DNA from 2 places in the Sanguibacter massiliensis genome. Region 2 is predicted to be linked to the other one. Evidence: riboswitches for the same ligand, from Rfam matches in the RefSeq annotation. Region 2 holds a riboswitch; the other holds the start of a gene.

What was found. A riboswitch is a leader RNA that binds a small molecule or an ion and turns the genes downstream of it on or off. The one in region 2 is predicted to bind S-adenosylmethionine.
Positions count from the first base shown of each region.
Region 1: linked by a shared signal. The riboswitch ahead of C1729_RS11250 (LLM class oxidoreductase) and the one ahead of C1729_RS01120 (hypothetical protein) in region 2 are both predicted to bind S-adenosylmethionine.

Region 1 covers NZ_LT964979.1:2,420,050-2,427,822, forward strand. Annotated here, with positions in the region: gene C1729_RS11245 (DEAD/DEAH box helicase) at 1-2,373, opposite strand, end outside; SAM riboswitch class IV at 2,517-2,627, shown strand; gene C1729_RS11250 (LLM class oxidoreductase) at 2,944-3,939, shown strand; gene C1729_RS11255 (methyl-accepting chemotaxis protein) at 4,152-5,726, shown strand; gene C1729_RS11260 (MFS transporter) at 6,010-7,254, shown strand; gene C1729_RS11265 (PadR family transcriptional regulator) at 7,446-7,773, shown strand, end outside.
Region 2 covers NZ_LT964979.1:239,906-247,678, forward strand. Annotated here, with positions in the region: gene C1729_RS01105 (GIY-YIG nuclease family protein) at 1-303, shown strand, start outside; gene C1729_RS01110 (PDDEXK-like family protein) at 300-1,172, shown strand; gene C1729_RS01115 (hypothetical protein) at 1,179-1,418, shown strand; gene C1729_RS01120 (hypothetical protein) at 1,439-2,098, opposite strand; SAM riboswitch class IV at 2,113-2,227, opposite strand; gene C1729_RS14440 (hypothetical protein) at 2,277-2,426, opposite strand; gene C1729_RS01125 (NUDIX hydrolase) at 2,423-3,082, opposite strand; gene C1729_RS01130 (ADP-ribosylglycohydrolase family protein) at 3,181-4,725, shown strand; partial or broken gene C1729_RS01135 (Gfo/Idh/MocA family oxidoreductase) at 4,868-5,092, shown strand; gene C1729_RS14445 (hypothetical protein) at 5,055-5,261, shown strand; gene C1729_RS01145 (LacI family DNA-binding transcriptional regulator) at 5,336-6,427, shown strand; gene C1729_RS01150 (DUF6807 domain-containing protein) at 6,428-7,288, shown strand; gene C1729_RS01155 (UxaA family hydrolase) at 7,572-7,773, shown strand, end outside.

The sequences.
Region 1 (7,773 bases), 2.2 Mb from region 2:
CTTGGGCGACTGCACGCACGCCGGGCAGCCTGCCTGGCACGGGCAGTCCGCGATCGACTCGCGCGTCGCGCGCAGCCACGTCGCACCGAGCTCGAAGCCACGCTCCGCGAAGCCCGCGCCGCCCGGGTAGGCGTCGTACACGAAGACCGTCGCCTCACCCGTGTCGACGTGCATGGCCGTCGAGACACCGCCGAGGTCCCAGCGGTCGCACGTCGCGAGCAGCGGCAGCAGGCCGATCGACGCGTGCTCGGCCGCGTGGAGCGCACCCGGCGCGAGCTCGGCCGTGACCCCCGCCGCCTCGAGGACGTCGGCCGGCGCCGTCCACCACACGGCGGTCGTCGGCAGCGTGCGCGGCGGCAGGTCGAGGTCGTGGTTCGAGACGATCTCGAGGCCCGGCAGGCGACGCTTCGTGTAGGAGACGACCTGCGTCGTCACGTCGACGTCGCCGAGGCCCCAGCGCACCGAGCGGCCGCCCGCGGTCCACATGCGCTCGCGCGCGCCGTCGTGCACGGCGATCGTCGTGATGTCGTGCGACCACGTGCCGTAGTCGACGTCCTTGCGCCCGACGAGAGCGACCTTGTCCTCGAGGTCGAGCTCCCGCACAACGTACGACGTGCCCTGGTGGACGTACACCGCGCCCGTGTGGACCGACCCGTCGGCGCCCGCCGCGTCGACCGTGCCGAGCATGCGGCCCGTGCCGTCCTCGACGACGCGCACCGGTTCACCGCCCGAGCCGCGCAGGTCGGTGAGACCCGCGGCCGACGTCGGGTGCGTCCAGAACCAGCCCGTCGGGCGGCGACGCAGGGCGCCCCGCCGCTCGAGCACGTCGAGCACCTCGCGGGCGTGCGGCCCGAACGCGTCGAGCTCGTCCTCGCGCAGCGGCAGCTCGGCCGCGGCCGCGCACAGGTGCGGTGCGAGCACGTGCGGGTTGCCAGGGTCGAAGACCGTCGCCTCGAGCGGGGCGTCGAAGATCGCCTCGGGATGATGGACGAGGTACGTGTCGAGAGGGTCCTCGCGCGCGACGAACGCGACGAGACCGTCGGCCCCCGCCCGCCCGGCGCGCCCCGCCTGCTGCCAGATGGACATGCGCGTGCCCGGCCAACCGACGACGAGCACCGCGTCGAGCCCCGAGATGTCGACGCCGAGCTCAAGGGCGTTCGTCGTCGCGAGCGCCCGCAGCCGGCCCGAGCGGATCGCGTCCTCGAGCTCGCGGCGCTCCTCGGGCAGGTAGCCGCCCCGGTACGCCGCGACCGCGCCACCAAGTCGCGGGGAGACTGCCGTGAGCGCACGCTGCGCGGACATCGCGACCGACTCCGCGCCGCGCCGCGACCGGCAGAACGCGAGCGTCCGCGCGCCCGCCGACGTGAGGTCCGCGAGGAGGTCGGCGGCCTCCGCGGTCGCCGAGCGGCGAGGCCGCGGCTCAGTCTCCTCGGGCGCGTCGACCCACCACTCGTCGGGCGCCTCCCCGGGCGTGAACGTCACGAAGCCGTCGTCGACGCCCGCGTCCGTGCCGGGCAGCTCCGCCGGCTCCCACAGGACGAACGTTCGACGACCGGTCGGCGCCGTGTCCGCGGTCACCGCGACGACATCCTCCTGGTCGACACCCACGAGGCGCGCCGTCGTCCGCGCGGGCTCCGCGCTCGTCGCCGACGCGACGACGAACGTCGGGCCCTCGGGCCGCCCCGAGTAGTGCGCGCACAGCCGCCGCAGGCGGCGCAGCACGAGCGCGACGTGCGCCCCGAGCACACCGCGGAACGCGTGACCCTCGTCGACGACGACGTATCGCAGCGAGCGCAGCAGCCGCGCCCAGCGCGCGTGCTGCGGCAGGAGCGCGAAGTGCAGGAAGTCGGGGTTCGTGAGGACGACGTCCGCATGGTCACGGACCCAGCGGCGCTCCTCGTACGGGGTGTCGCCGTCGCACGTCGCGACCTTGAGGTCGGGCGTGCCCGCGGCAGCGAGCAACTGCTCGAGGCCGACGAGTTGGTCGGCGGCGAGCGCCTTCGTCGGGCACAGGTAGAGGACCGAGCCGCGGGCGCGGACCGACTCGATGCGGCCCGGGTCGAACGTGCCGCGGGCGTGGTCAACGCGCACCGAAGTGAGCGCGGGCAGCCAGAAGGCGAGGGACTTGCCCGAGCCCGTCGACGTGCCGATGACCGTGTGCCGCCCCGCCCACGCTGCGTCTGCGGCCTCGACCTGGTGGCGCCAGGGGCGCTCGACGCCGAGCGCGCGGTAGCCCGCGACGAGGTCGCGGTCCGCCCAGACGGGCCAGTCGGCGTGCGTGCCGGCGCGGGCGGGCACGTGCTCGACGTGCGTCGCACGGGCGTCACGGCGGCCGCCCGCGAGGAGCACGTCGAGAAGGTCGGTGGGCACCAGCACATCCTCCCACCGTGCGCACGTCCCGAAGGGTGGGATGAATCGGCCCGAACCGTTGACACGCTCATGACCAAGGTCCTAGTTTCGAAACACTTGCGGTGAGCGCCTCGTGGCGCTTCTCCGAAAGGGAACGATCAACCTCAGGTCATGAGCGTCAGCGCCAAGCCCCGGCTGGCTGACCAGCAACCCCCGCGCGGGGGTGCTCCGGGTGAGGACCAGGCTCCGTCCGCCGTGGACGGGGCAACGAGCGCAGCCGCCACGTGCGGCGCGGACAGGAGAGCACGATGCACCAGGCAGGATGGCAGCGAACCCTCGCGGCGACCCGTCAGGCCCGAATGTGCATGTGTATGTCGACCTGTGCCGACCGGTGCTGTCAGCGCTGACCAGCGCGACCACCGTCTGAGCACCCGGCCCGCGACCAGCTCGCGCGCCCCCGTCCACGCCGGCGCCACGCGCCGCCCGGACCACACCCGCCGTCGCGCGGGACCACGACACTCCTTGCACGAGCCCCTCCCGCCGAGCGCCACGACGCGCCGCCGGGCGGGTCGTCCCTGCCCGGAAGGCACAGCCATGACCTCGCAGAACCGCACCAACGCCACGAACCCCGCACTCAACGAGCGCGCCCGGATCCACCTCGGCCTCGACCTCACCGCCGCCGGCGCCCGCCGCTTCTCGAGCCCCCTGCCCGTCCCCGCGCCCGTGGGCGCGCTCAACGCCGAGCGCCTCAACGATCTCGTGCGCACCGCCGAGCGCGGAACCCTCGACCTCGTCGCCATCAGCGACGACTTCCGGCTCCAGCCCGAGACCATCGGCCTGCTCCGCGGCCGCCTCGACGCTGCCGTCATCACCTCCCGCCTCGGCCGCATCACCGACCGCCTCGGCCTCGTCGCGACGATCTCGCCCGAGTCCAACGAGCCCGGCCACGTCGCGACGGCCCTCCAGACGATCTCCCGGAACTCGGGTGGGCGCGCAGGTTGGCAGGTCGACGGCTCGACGCCCGACCGCCTCGTCCAGGCTGTCACCCGCCAGGTGTCGTCGATCGCGCCGACCGTCGTCTCCGTCCGCAACCGCGCGCACCTCGAGCGCGCGGGCCGTCTCGCGGACGTCGTCCGCATCGGCGCCCACACCCTCGAGGACGCGCTCGAGCAGCGCCGCACCGTCCGGACCGCCGCGGTCGAGGCCGGCCGTGCCGCCGACGACGTGCTCGTGCTCGTCGACCTCTTCGCCGTCACCGGCCCCGACCGGGCGAGCGCGGAGGCCCGTCTCGACCTCCTCGACGCGTTCGAGGGCACCGAGGTCGTCGCCGCGCACTCCGGCTCGATCATCCAGGTCGGCACGCCCCTCGACCTCGCCCACCTCATCGAGGAGTGGCACGCCGCGGGCGCCGTCGATGGTTTCGTCGTCACGCCGTCGTCGCTCGTCGCCGACGTCACCGGGCTCGTCGACGGCGTCGTCCCTGTGCTCCGCGCGCGCGGCCTCTTCCGCGACGCCTACCCGGGCGCGACCCTCCGCGAGACGCTCGGCATCACGAGCTCGGTCGGCGCGCTCACGCGCTCGGGCCACTAGCCCGTCCCGCACCCCGTCGACGCCTCCGCGCAGGTGGCTGCTCCCCGCAGCCACCTGCGCGGACGCATTCTCACGGGAGGTGGGGCCGCTTGGAGGCACAGGTGCGGCACGGGGCCGAGACCTCACCCAGGTCCGCACCGGGAAAAACCTCACCACGGACGTACGGCAGCCGATGAGACGCGCATCATGTCCGTCCCGGAGAGGCACCGCCCATGGTCCTGACCAGGCTCACGATCGTCCGCAAGCTCGTCCTCCTCGTCGTCCTCATGACGCTCGGCCTCGCGGCCACGGCTGCCGCCTCGATCGTCCGGACCGAGTCGCGCATCGTCACCGAGCGCCGCGCGACGACGCAGGCCGTCGTCGAGACCGCCCTCGGCGCCGTCGAACACTTCGGCGAGCTCGCGACCTCCGGGGTCATGACGCTCGCCGAGGCGCAGACCGCCGCGGCCGCAGCCGTCGCCCGCATGACCTACCTCGGCGACGAGTACCTGTGGATCAACGACATGGGCCCGACGATGATCATGCATCCGACGAACCCCAAGCTCGACGGCACCGACCTCTCGCAGAACACCGACCCCGACGGCACCCGCATCTTCGTCGAGTTCGTCGACGTCGTCCGCGCCCACGGCGCCGGCTTCGTCGACTACCAGTGGCCCAAGCCCGGGTCCGAGGACCCGCAGCCGAAGATCTCCTACGTCGCGGGCTACGAGCCGTGGGGCTGGGTCATCGGATCGGGCGTGTACATCGACGACGTCCGCGCGGACGCGCTCGCCGACGCCCGCGGGCTCCTCGCCGTCGCCGGGCTCATCGTCGTGCTCGTCGGCGCGGGCTCGCTCGTCGTCGCGCGCAGCGTCGTCGTGCCCCTCACGCGGGCGACCGAGGTGCTCGCCGAGGGCGACGCCGACGTGCGCCTGCCCGTGGGCGAGGGGCGGACCGAGCTCGACCGGCTCGCGCACGCGCTCAACGGCGCGCTCGACCGCAACGCCGACGTCGCACGCGGCGTCCGGGAGGTGTCCGACGGGCTGCTCGGCGCCGCCGACGGGCTCGTCGTCGCCGGCGACGGCCTCGCAGGTGCCGCCGAGGTGTCGGCGAGCCAGGTCGCGAACGCCCGCACCGCGGCGCGCACCGTGAGCGACGGCATCGACGCGGTCGCAGCCGGAGCCTCGCAGATGGGCGCGTCGATCTCCGAGATCGCGCGGCACGCGGGCGAGGTCGCGCGCATCGCCGACAAGGCCGTCGACGCGGCCGACCGCTCCAACCGCACCGTCGGGGCGCTCGGCGAGTCGTCGGCCGAGATCGGCTCGGTCGTCAAGCTCATCACGTCGATCGCCGAGCAGACGAACCTCCTCGCGCTCAACGCGACGATCGAGGCCGCGCGCGCGGGCGACGCGGGCAAGGGCTTCGCGGTCGTCGCGAGCGAGGTCAAGGACCTCGCCCAGGAGACCGCACGCGCGACGGGCGACATCGCCGGACGCATCGACGCGATCCAGGAGGCCGTCGCGAGGGCCGCGGACGAGATCGGGCAGATCACGGTCGTCGTCGGGGAGATCAGCCACCACCAGACGACGATCGCGGGCGCCGTCGAGGAGCAGACCGCGACGACCGCGTCGATGGCCGCGGCCGTCGCCGACGTCGCCGAGGGCTCGCGCGCGGTCGCCGCGACGCTCGACGACGTCGAGGTCGCCGCCGCCCGCACGACGCAGGAGGTCGTGACGATCCGCGACGCCGCGCAGGAGCTCGCGGCGACGTCGCACCGCCTCGCGAGCACGGTCGGCGCGGACGCCTGACGTCCCGGGACACCTGCCCGGGCGTCTGCGCAGGCACCCGGGCAGGCGTCGCGTCGTCCGCGCGGGTCCGACCCGCAACCAGGTGACGCCGGCCGCGCCACCGGTGTGGTGGCCGGCGTCACGGAGCCGGGACAGGGTTCCGTGCTAGCGTCGACGGCGGTGCCGACAGCACCCCGGCAGGACCCCGCCGACGCCACCAGGCCGCGGACGAGTCCTCCGCCCACGTGCATCACCTGCTCCAGCAGCAAGGCGGCACCGCCCCTGCACGAGAAGGACCCCGCGCATGAGCACCACCACGTCCACGCCCGCCCCGCCGCAGCTCGCGCCCTCGCTCGTCCGCGCGACGGGCTGGGGCTACTACCCGGTCGCCGCGATCGCTCGCCTGCCGTTCGCCATGGTCGTCGTCGGCGTCCTCACGTACGTCGCGACCGTCACCGGGTCGGTCGCGCTCGGCGGCCTCGCGTCGGGCGCCGTCGGTGTGGGTGTCGTGCTCGCGGGACCGTTCGTCGGCGGGCTCGTCGACCGGCACGGGCAGCGCCGCGTCGTGCCCGTCGTGGGTCTGCTCAACGCGGTGGCCGTCGCCGTCGTGCCGCTCGTCGTCCACACGGACGCGACGCGCCCGCTCGTCGTCGCCGTCGCGTTCCTCGCGGGGGCGACGGTCCCGCAGGTCGCGCCGCTGTCGCGGACGCGGCTCGTGACGATCGTCGGGGCGCGCGTCGTCCCGGAGAAGCGGGTGTCGACGTTCGCGCACGTCATGTCGTACGAGTCGGCGATCGACGAGACGGCGTTCGTCATCGGCCCCGTGCTCGTCGGTGTGCTCGCCGCGATGGTCGCACCGTGGCTGCCGCTCGCGGTCGCTGCTGCGCTGAGCCTCACCGCCGTCGTCGCGTTCGCGCTGCACCCGACGGCGGCCGTGCGGGCCGTCGGCCATGCGACCGAGGAACGTGCGCCGCTGCGCGAGATCGTGCGGGCGCGGGTGCTCGTCGTCGTCGGCGGGGCGTTCGCCGTCGGCCTGTTCTTCGGGACGACGCTCACGTCGCTCACCGCCTTCATGGGGGAGCAGGGGCGCGGTGACGAGGCGGGGCTCGCGTACGGCGCGATGGGTCTGACGTCGGCCGTGCTCGCGCTCGGGGTGGCGCTGCTGCCGCGGGCGTTCGCGCCGCGCTGGCGCTGGGTCGTGTTCGGCACGGTCATCATCGTGTCGTCGGCGCTCTACGCGACGCTCGCGGCGGGGGCGTCGCCGATCCTCGCGCTGCTGCTCATGGGGCTCGGCGTCGGGCCGGTGCTCGTCACGGTGCTGTCGATGGCGTCGGCGCGCAGCCCGCAGGGGCGTGCGGCGACGACGATGACGCTGACAACGGCGGCGCTGAGCCTCGCGCAGGCGGTCGCGTCGGCGGTGACGGGCCAGCTGGCGGAGGCGCAGGGTGCGGGGCTGGCGATGGTCCTGCCGCTCGTGTCGGCGGTGCTGCTTGTCGTGCTGGGCCTGGCCAACGTCGCACTCGAGCGCCGCGCCCCTGCCGCCACCTGACCGCGCAGGTTCCGCCGCGCCTCGAGGCGCCTACCCGCGGCTTTGTGCCCTACCCGCAGGTCTCGACTCTCGGGTAGGGCACAAGCTTGCGGGTGGGCGCCTGCCGAGACGGCCCGCACCCCGTCGCGGGGTGGAGCGGAGGTCCGTCCCTGTAGGTGGCGTGGCTGACTAGATTGCGTTACTGTCTAGCCATGAACGACACGACCTGGCCCGCCGAGTGGCTCCGCGGAGTCCTCGAGACCTGCGTCCTGCGCGTGCTCGCCGACGGCCCGACGTACGGCTACGCGATCGCCGAACGGCTCGACGAGCTCGGCCTCGGCCGTCTCAAGGGCGGCACCCTCTACCCGCTTCTCGGCCGCCTCGAGACCGCTGGCCGCGTCACCGTCGAGTGGCGCGCCGGCGACGGCGGCCCAGGCCGCAAGTACTACGAGCTCACCGCAGCAGGCCGCGAGGCCCTCGCCGACGCGAGCACGCTCTGGGGCGCCTTCACGACGACGACGCTCGCCATCCTCATGCCCG
Region 2 (7,773 bases):
ATCGGAGAGTCGATCGATCTGGAGAAGCGAGCCCGCAACTACCGCAGTGCTTTTGCAGACGGGGCGCGCTCGAAGAAGACGAGTCGCCGGATCCACAAGGAACTTCTCACCCACCTGGGGAGGGGTGGGACGATCACGCAGTCGATCGTCACTGAGGCCCACGACGGCATCGGATCCGTGGTCGACCTCGGGCGCAAGTCTGCGCGACTGCTCGTCGAGAACGTCGCCATTACCGAAGCGCGTGCGACAGGTCGTACGCGTCTGCTCAATATCGATTCCATTCGCGCGGAGGGAGACTTGTGACCACCAAACTTGATCTGCGCTTCCTCCTTCCTCTGTCGAACGAGAACGCGTGGAGCGACCTCCTCGCGACCCTCATGACGGCGGACGAGTCGACCACGCGACGCACCCTCGGCATCGCCGACGGTGCTCCGCTCGTCGTCCGCCGTGAGGTGTCGAAGGCGCGCGGTGACCGCAGGGCCGACCGTCCGGACGTTGTCGTCGAAGCGGGCGGCCGGGTCGTGGCCGTCCTCGAGATCAAGGTGCTCTCGGGCCTCGGCCCCGAGCAGCTCGAGCGATACCTCGCCTACGTCGACGACGCTGATCGTGACGCGTGCGCGTTTCTCGCGGTCTCGCCGCGGGGAGTTCGCGTCAACACCCAGCATGCCCGCGCCTGGCGAAACACGTCGTGGGAAGAGCTCATCGAGCCCTTCATGAGTTCTGACGTGCCGTGGGTCGCGGCCACCGCAGCAGCCTGGCGTCGGCACCTCGAGACGCACGTCCCACGGGTCGACGGTGCGAGCATCTGGAACGGCATCGTCGACGAGGACCTGTTCCTCGCGCTCCGCGCCCGCGCGACCTACCTCCACGACCATGTCGTCCTCCCGCACGGCTCGACGCGCACGACGCTCGAGATCGGCTCGGGCGGGCTGTGGGCCACCACCGTCGACGCCCCGATCGAAGGGACCGGCTATGTCGTGCGGTGGGAGGTGGCAGAGAGCCTGCCGACGCAGGACGTTGTGCGCCTCGCTGACGCCTCAGGGCTCCGCGGCCCCGAGCTGCGCTTCCGCCTCGTGCAGCGGGGCGTCACGACGTCGCGTGCCTACGACTGGGACCACCTCGCTCACCTGTGGCACGAGCACCTCGCGCACGAGGAATGGATCACCTGGTGACGATCCGTGCCGCGCAAGAGGGTGCAATGGGAGAAGGACGGGATCGCCCGCCTCGCCGAGCTCGGCTCACCGCGCTTCCTCGGCACCGGATTCGGCGACGGCCAGGCACGGCTGAGCGGTGAGGTCGAGCTCGGCGCCGTCTTCGACATGCCTCCCACATCGACGCTCAACGAGATCACCGAGGTGCTCACGCGGGTCGCAGCGCTCGGGTCGAAGATGGCGTCGGACGTCCGGAGACCGAGGTAGCGCCTGCCCGGGCACTCCCGCTACGAGACCCCGACCCCACGACCACGCCCCACGGGCCGCACCACGGCCCGCAGTGCGCGCGCCAGCTCGGCGATGGCCACGGCAAGATCCTCACGACGACGTGCGCGATCCCGGGCCTTCCGGGCCGCGATCTCTTTGCGCTCGTAGTCGACGGCGACGTCGACGAGCCACGTCGCGTCGGTGAGCGCCGCCGCGCAGCCCTCGGCGTCGGAGGGCGCGACCGCGTGCAGCCATTCGCGCCACCGGAGGATGCGCGCCTCCGTGCTCGTGTCGAGCACGTCGACGACGGCGGACCACGTCGTCATCCGGCGGCGAGCAGGACCGCGCGTCACTAGGTCGGGGCTGACGGCGTTGAGGATGCGGCGCATTCGGATGGCGAGAAGCGACCGCGACGGTTCGAGGCGGGGCACGCTCATGACGGCGCGGGCCGCTGCGTGGCCGGTGCGTGTGGCGACGACGTCTTCAAGGTGGCGGCAGGTGTCGCACGTGAGGCGGCGGGCGCGGGCCTCGCTCGGCACCCAGGCCCCGGCAAGGCATGCGTGACACAGCTGGAGGGCGCGGACACCGTGTGTGTGGTGTCGGGCGTGGGACGTGGTGGCCGGGGTCGGCAGCCGCAGAAAGCCGTGATCGTCGAGGGTCGTGCGGGGATCGATGTTCATGGGGTTGCTCCGGTGGTTCGCTCTTCCCGTCACGGTCGTGACGGGCCGGTCTTCCTCCTGGGGCACCGTGCGCGAGAGCGCGGTTGCCGGACCAGCACGCGGAGGGCGTGTCGCTGGTCGCTCGTGACCTGTCGAGGACGCTACCCCGAGCCGCCGACATTCATGGAACTGCGGCCGCTCACCCCACCCGTTCCATCCGGTAGTGGAGTCGCACCGCCACGGTCCGGCGCAGCCGCAGCACGTGGTCGGTCCGTAGGACGCCCTCGTCGTCGACGAACACGCGGAACGTCTCGTGGAGCCGCCATGCGCCAGCGGGACGTGCGCTCACGCCCGGACGAAGAGCTCCGCGGGTTTGCCGCGGGCGCCGCGGCGCAGCTCGCCCGTCGCGCGCAGCCCTGGGAGCATCGCGCGCCGGAACGTGTCGGCGTTGACGCGTTCGCCTGTGACAGCCTCGTGGAGCACGCGCAGGTCCCGCACGGTGAAGGGCTCGGGGCCGAGCAGTCCGCGCGGGTCGGGGCGTGCGGCGTGCTCGGCGCGCAGGTCGTCGACGGCCGCGTTGAGGATTGCGCGGTGGTCGTAGGGAAGCGGAGGGACCTCGGCGACGGGGACGATGCGGGTCGTGGCCGTGCGGGGGATGCGGTCGGCACGGACAGCGTCGACATGCGCGACCGAGAGCACCCAGCCGCGGTCGTCACGGTCCGGGGCGTCGAACACGTGCAGCTGGCGCGGGTCGAGGCCCTCGACCCCGGCCTTCGTGCGCAGCGCGCGCAACGCTGCTTCGCGCAGCGTCTCGCCGGGGTGGAGGAACGTGCCAGGCAGCGCCCAGCCCGACGTGCGGTGGGCGCGGGACTCGGGGGTGAGCAGCACGCACAGCGCGTTGTCCTCGACGGTGAGCACGGCGGTGTCGACGGCGACGGACGGCCGCGGGTAGTCGGTGAGCGTGCGGCCGTGGCTGTCGCGGTAGGCGGGGGTGTCGTTGGGCATGGACCAACTTTAGGCGATTGTTGCGCAATAGGGCGAGGGTGTGTCATGCTCGACCCAGTAGTTAGACGATAATCGAGCAAAAGACTTCGGGAGGCACCATGCACCTCACGTCCCACCAGACCGATCGCGCGATCGGCGCGATCCTCGGCGCCGCCGCGGGCGACGCCCTCGGCTCCCAGTACGAGTTCGGCCCCGCGCACGACGACAGCTTCACTCCCGTCCAGGGCGTGGGAACCTTCGGCCACGCGGTCGGGGAGTGGACCGACGACACGTCGATGGCTCTGTCGATCCTCCGCGTCCTCGCGGGCGACCTCGACCCGAGCGCCCCGAGCGACATCGACCCCGGCACCCTCCCGTTCCCCCCGCTCGACGACACCGGCGCGCACCTCGCGATCGTCCGCGAGTGGATCGAGTGGTCCCGGACCGCCAAGGACGTCGGCAACCAGACCCGCGCGGTCCTCGACAGCACCGCACACCTGCTCCACATCGGCGATCTGGAGGTCGAGGACCTCTCCGACGTCAGCAACCTCCGCATGCTCCCGCGGCGCGCCGCCCGCGAGCACCACGAGCGCACGGGCCGCAGCGCCGGCAACGGCGCGCTCATGCGCACAGGCCCCGTCGGGCTCGCAGGCATCGCCGCCGCCGCACGCACCGGACGACCCCGCACTGACCGCGACCTCGTCGCACGCGCCGCAGGCGCGATCGCCCGCCTCACCCACTGGGAGGAGGACAACACCCACGCGTGCGTCCTGTGGTCCCTCGCGATCGAGCACGCGATCCTCACCGGCGAGCTCGACGTTGCCCGCGGCCTCGACCACGTGCCCGCAGGCGAGCCCCGCGACCGCTGGGCACGGATCATCGACGCCGCGCTCGCCGACGGCGCCCACCCGCGCGACTTCGCCGCACGCAACGGCTGGGTCGTCGCCGCGTTCCAGGCCGCGCTCGCAGCCGTCGCGGGCGCCGACGACTACCGCGAGGCGATGTACCGCGCGGTCCGCGGAGGCAACGACACCGACACCGTCGCCGCGATTGCCGGCGCGCTCGCAGGCGCCCTCTGGGGACAGACCCAGATCCCAGCCACGTGGCTGCGCCGCCTGCACGGCTGGCCCGGGACCGACGCTAACGGGCTCGTACGCCTCGCCGCGCTCGCGGTCCGCAACGGCGAGCCCGACGGACAGGGCTGGCCGTCGGCACCGAGCACGCTCACCCCGGGGCTCAAGGTCACCGCGCCCGTGCGCCACCCGCTCGACGACGGCGTGTGGCTCGGCTCGCAGGGGGCCCTCGACGCGCTGCCCGCAAGCGTCGGCGCCGTCGTCTCCCTGAGCCGCGTCGGCACCGCCGAGGTGCCCGACGGGCTCGAGTCCGTCCGCGTGCGGCTCATCGACAGCGAGGGGCACAACCTCAACCTCGAGCGCACGCTCACCGACGTCGTCGACGTCATCGCCGAGATCCGCGCCGAGGGCACCGAGGTGTTCGTTCACTGCGCCGAGGCACGCTCGCGGACCGCGGCGGTCGCAGCTCTCTACGGCACCCGCCACCGTGGTGCCACGCTCGAGGACGCGTGGGACGCGGCACAGCGCGCGCTGCCTCGGTTTGAGCCCGAGAGGTTCCTCCGCGAGGCGGTGGGTCGGCTCGCAGCCTGAGCGGCCCGCCCCAGGGTCGACGGCCTGGCCGTGGCGGGCGCACGACGGCTGTCGACTGGCCGGCCGCGGCGGTCGAGCCCGCAGTCGATCGCCGCCCCGCACGCCCTGGAGGAGGTGTGCGGGGCTGCGGCTTCCGGGAGCCGGGGCACCCCTGTCCGTCCACTTCGAGTGGGTGCTCGACACGGTCCACGGCGCCGACTACTTCCGCCGCTGGCACCGTGAGCGCGCGAACTCGGGCAGCCTCCTCATCCACAAGTCCTCGCACCACTTCGACCTCGTCAACTGGTGGCTCGACGACACGCCCGTGCGGGTCTACGCGTCGGCGCACCGTGACGTCTACGGGGACGGGCACGCCGGGGACCGCGGGCCGCGTCGAGCTGCGCGTCGTCGAGCGCGGTGCGATCCGCGTCGCCGGTGACGGACGTGTCGTCCTCGACCCCTCGGCGACTCCTGACGCCGTGCCGGTCGCGGCCTCCCGGCCCGAGGGCGAGCAGCTGCTCCAGCGCCACGGGGAGGGCGCCGCGCTCACGCGATGACGACCCCGCGGCGCACAGGATGCTGCGCGCCGCGGGTCCCAGACCGCACCTCTTCCCACACCTAGGATGGCGACGTGCGAACCAGCAGAGCAGTGAGCGGTGGCGCGACAATCAGTGACGTGGCTGAGGCCGCGGGCGTCTCGCGTGCGACCGTCTCCCGCGTGATGAACGGCCTGCGCGGCGAGGACGAGCTCACGCGCCGTGTCCGCGAGGTCGCGGAGCGCCTCGCGTACCGGCCGTCGGTGACTGCGAGGTCGCTGTCGCTCGGGCGCACGCTCGCGGTCGGCGTCGTGGTGCCCGACCTCGCCAACCCCATGTTCCAGGCGGTGCTGCGCGCGGTGACGGACGGTGCCTACCGCGCGGGCTACGGCGTCGTCATCGCGGAGACTGCGGGTCGTGACGAGCGGGAGGTCGACGTCGTGCGCGCGACGCGGGCGCGGTGCGACGCGCTCGTGCTCGTCTCGCCGCAGATGTCGGACGCGGCGCTCGAGGCGGCGTCGGTCGAGCTCGGTCCTCTCGTCCTCGTCAACCGGTCGCTTCCGGGCTCGCGGATCGCGTCGGTCAACGTCGACTACGCCGAGGCGATGTTCACGGTGCTCGAGCACCTCGTCGAGCTCGGGCACGAGTCGATCGCCTATCTCCAGGGCCCTCCGACGAGCCCGTCGAACCGGGCGCGTTTCGAGGGGGTCGACGAGGCGCAGGTGTCGTTCGGCGGCACGAGCCTCGTGACGCTGCCGTGCGGGCCGACTGTCGCCGACGGCTACGCGGCTGCTGAGGCGGTCCTCGCGACGCGTGCGACCGCGGTCGTCGCGTACAACGACCAGGTGGCGTTCGGCCTGCTCGCGCACCTCGGCGAGCTTGGTGTCTCGGTGCCCGAGGACGTCTCGGTCGTCGGCTTCGACGACATCGAGCTGGCGCGATACTCGTCGCCGTCGCTCACGACGGTCCACGTGCCGCACGACGAGCTCGGCGCGCACGCGTGGGGGCGTCTTGGCGCGCAGTTCGCGGGCAAGGCCGCGGTCGCCGACGACCACGAGTCGGACACGCTCACGGAGATCCTGCCGACACGCCTCGTCGTGCGGGCGTCGTCGGGCCCGGCTCCCGCGGGGAGCGCGAGCACCGCTGCGGCGGCGCGGCGGACGCCCCGGCCCGAGGGCCTCGCGTGAGTGCTCGACGGCGCCGACACGGTGCTCGCAGCGGGGGAGTCGCGGCTCGCGCGGTACCGCGAGGGGGCGTCGATGACCGACGTCCACGCGCCGCGTCCGCACCTGCACCCGGTGCGTTCGCTCTCGGGGACGCGGATCACGGCGGCGTTGCCCGCCGACCGTCGTCATCATCACGGGCTGTCGATCGCGCTGCCCGACGTCGCGGGCACGAACTTCTGGGGCGGTCGGACGTACGTCCCGGGGGAGGGTATGCGTGTCCTCGGGGACCATGGCCGTCAGGTGAGGCTGTCCACGGAGATCGCCGAGGGGTGCCCGGGCCGGCTTGTCGAACGTGTCGAGTGGCGTGGCCGTGTCGGTGAGGTGCTGCTCGACGAGGAGCGGACGCTCGACGGCGAGCTGCTCGACGGCGACGCGGGCTGGGCGCTGCGCTGGTCGAGCGAGCTCACGGCGCGCCGGGCCCTGACGATCTCGAACCCTGCCGAGGACTCGGGATCCGTTCCGGGCTACGGCGGGATCTTCTGGCGGTTCGCTCCCGCGGACGAGCACCGGGTCGCGTCGAGCCTCGGCACGGGCGAGGTCGTCCACGGGTCGCGCTCGCCGTGGCTCGTCGTCGCTGCGCGTCACGGGGTGGCGTGGACGACGGTCGTGCTCGTGCAGGACCGTGGCCGGCCGTGGTTCGTGCGGACGACGCCGTACCTCGGGGCGGGGCCTGCGGTCGCGTCGGGTCGTCCGATCGAGCTGGGCGAGGGACACCCGTTGGCCGTCCGGCTCGCCGCGGTCGTGCTCGACGGGCTCCACAGCCCGTCGGCGGTCGCGGAGCGGTGGTACCCGTTCGGAGCGCGGCTGCTCGCCGAGTCCTGACCTCGTCATGCGGCGCGGCTCTGGGCCGCCCAGCGTGGTGCGGAACCGGTTTCCGCGCTGGTGTCGTGCCGCACATAGACTCCTCCCCGGCTTGACGGCGAGCAGGCGGCAACCGGTTGCTCCGAGTGTCGAGGATAGGACTACACATGACGGACCAGCGCACGGACACCCTCCCGGGCGTCCTGCTCCTGCGGACCGGGGACGATGTCGCGGTCGCGACCCGCGCCCTCGAGCCCGGCGAGGAGATCGCCCCCGACGGTGCCGCCGTCGTCGCGACGACTTCATGGACACGCCCGGCTACGACCCCGTGTCCGTCACGGGCCTCGTCGCGGGCGGCGCGAACGTCGTCGTCTTCACGACTGGGCGTGGCTCCGTCTTCGGCTGCCGCCCCGCACCGTCGATCAAGGTCGCGACGAACACTGAGATGTACGAGCGCATGCGCGAGGACATGGACGTCAACGCGGGTCGGATCGTCGACGGCACCG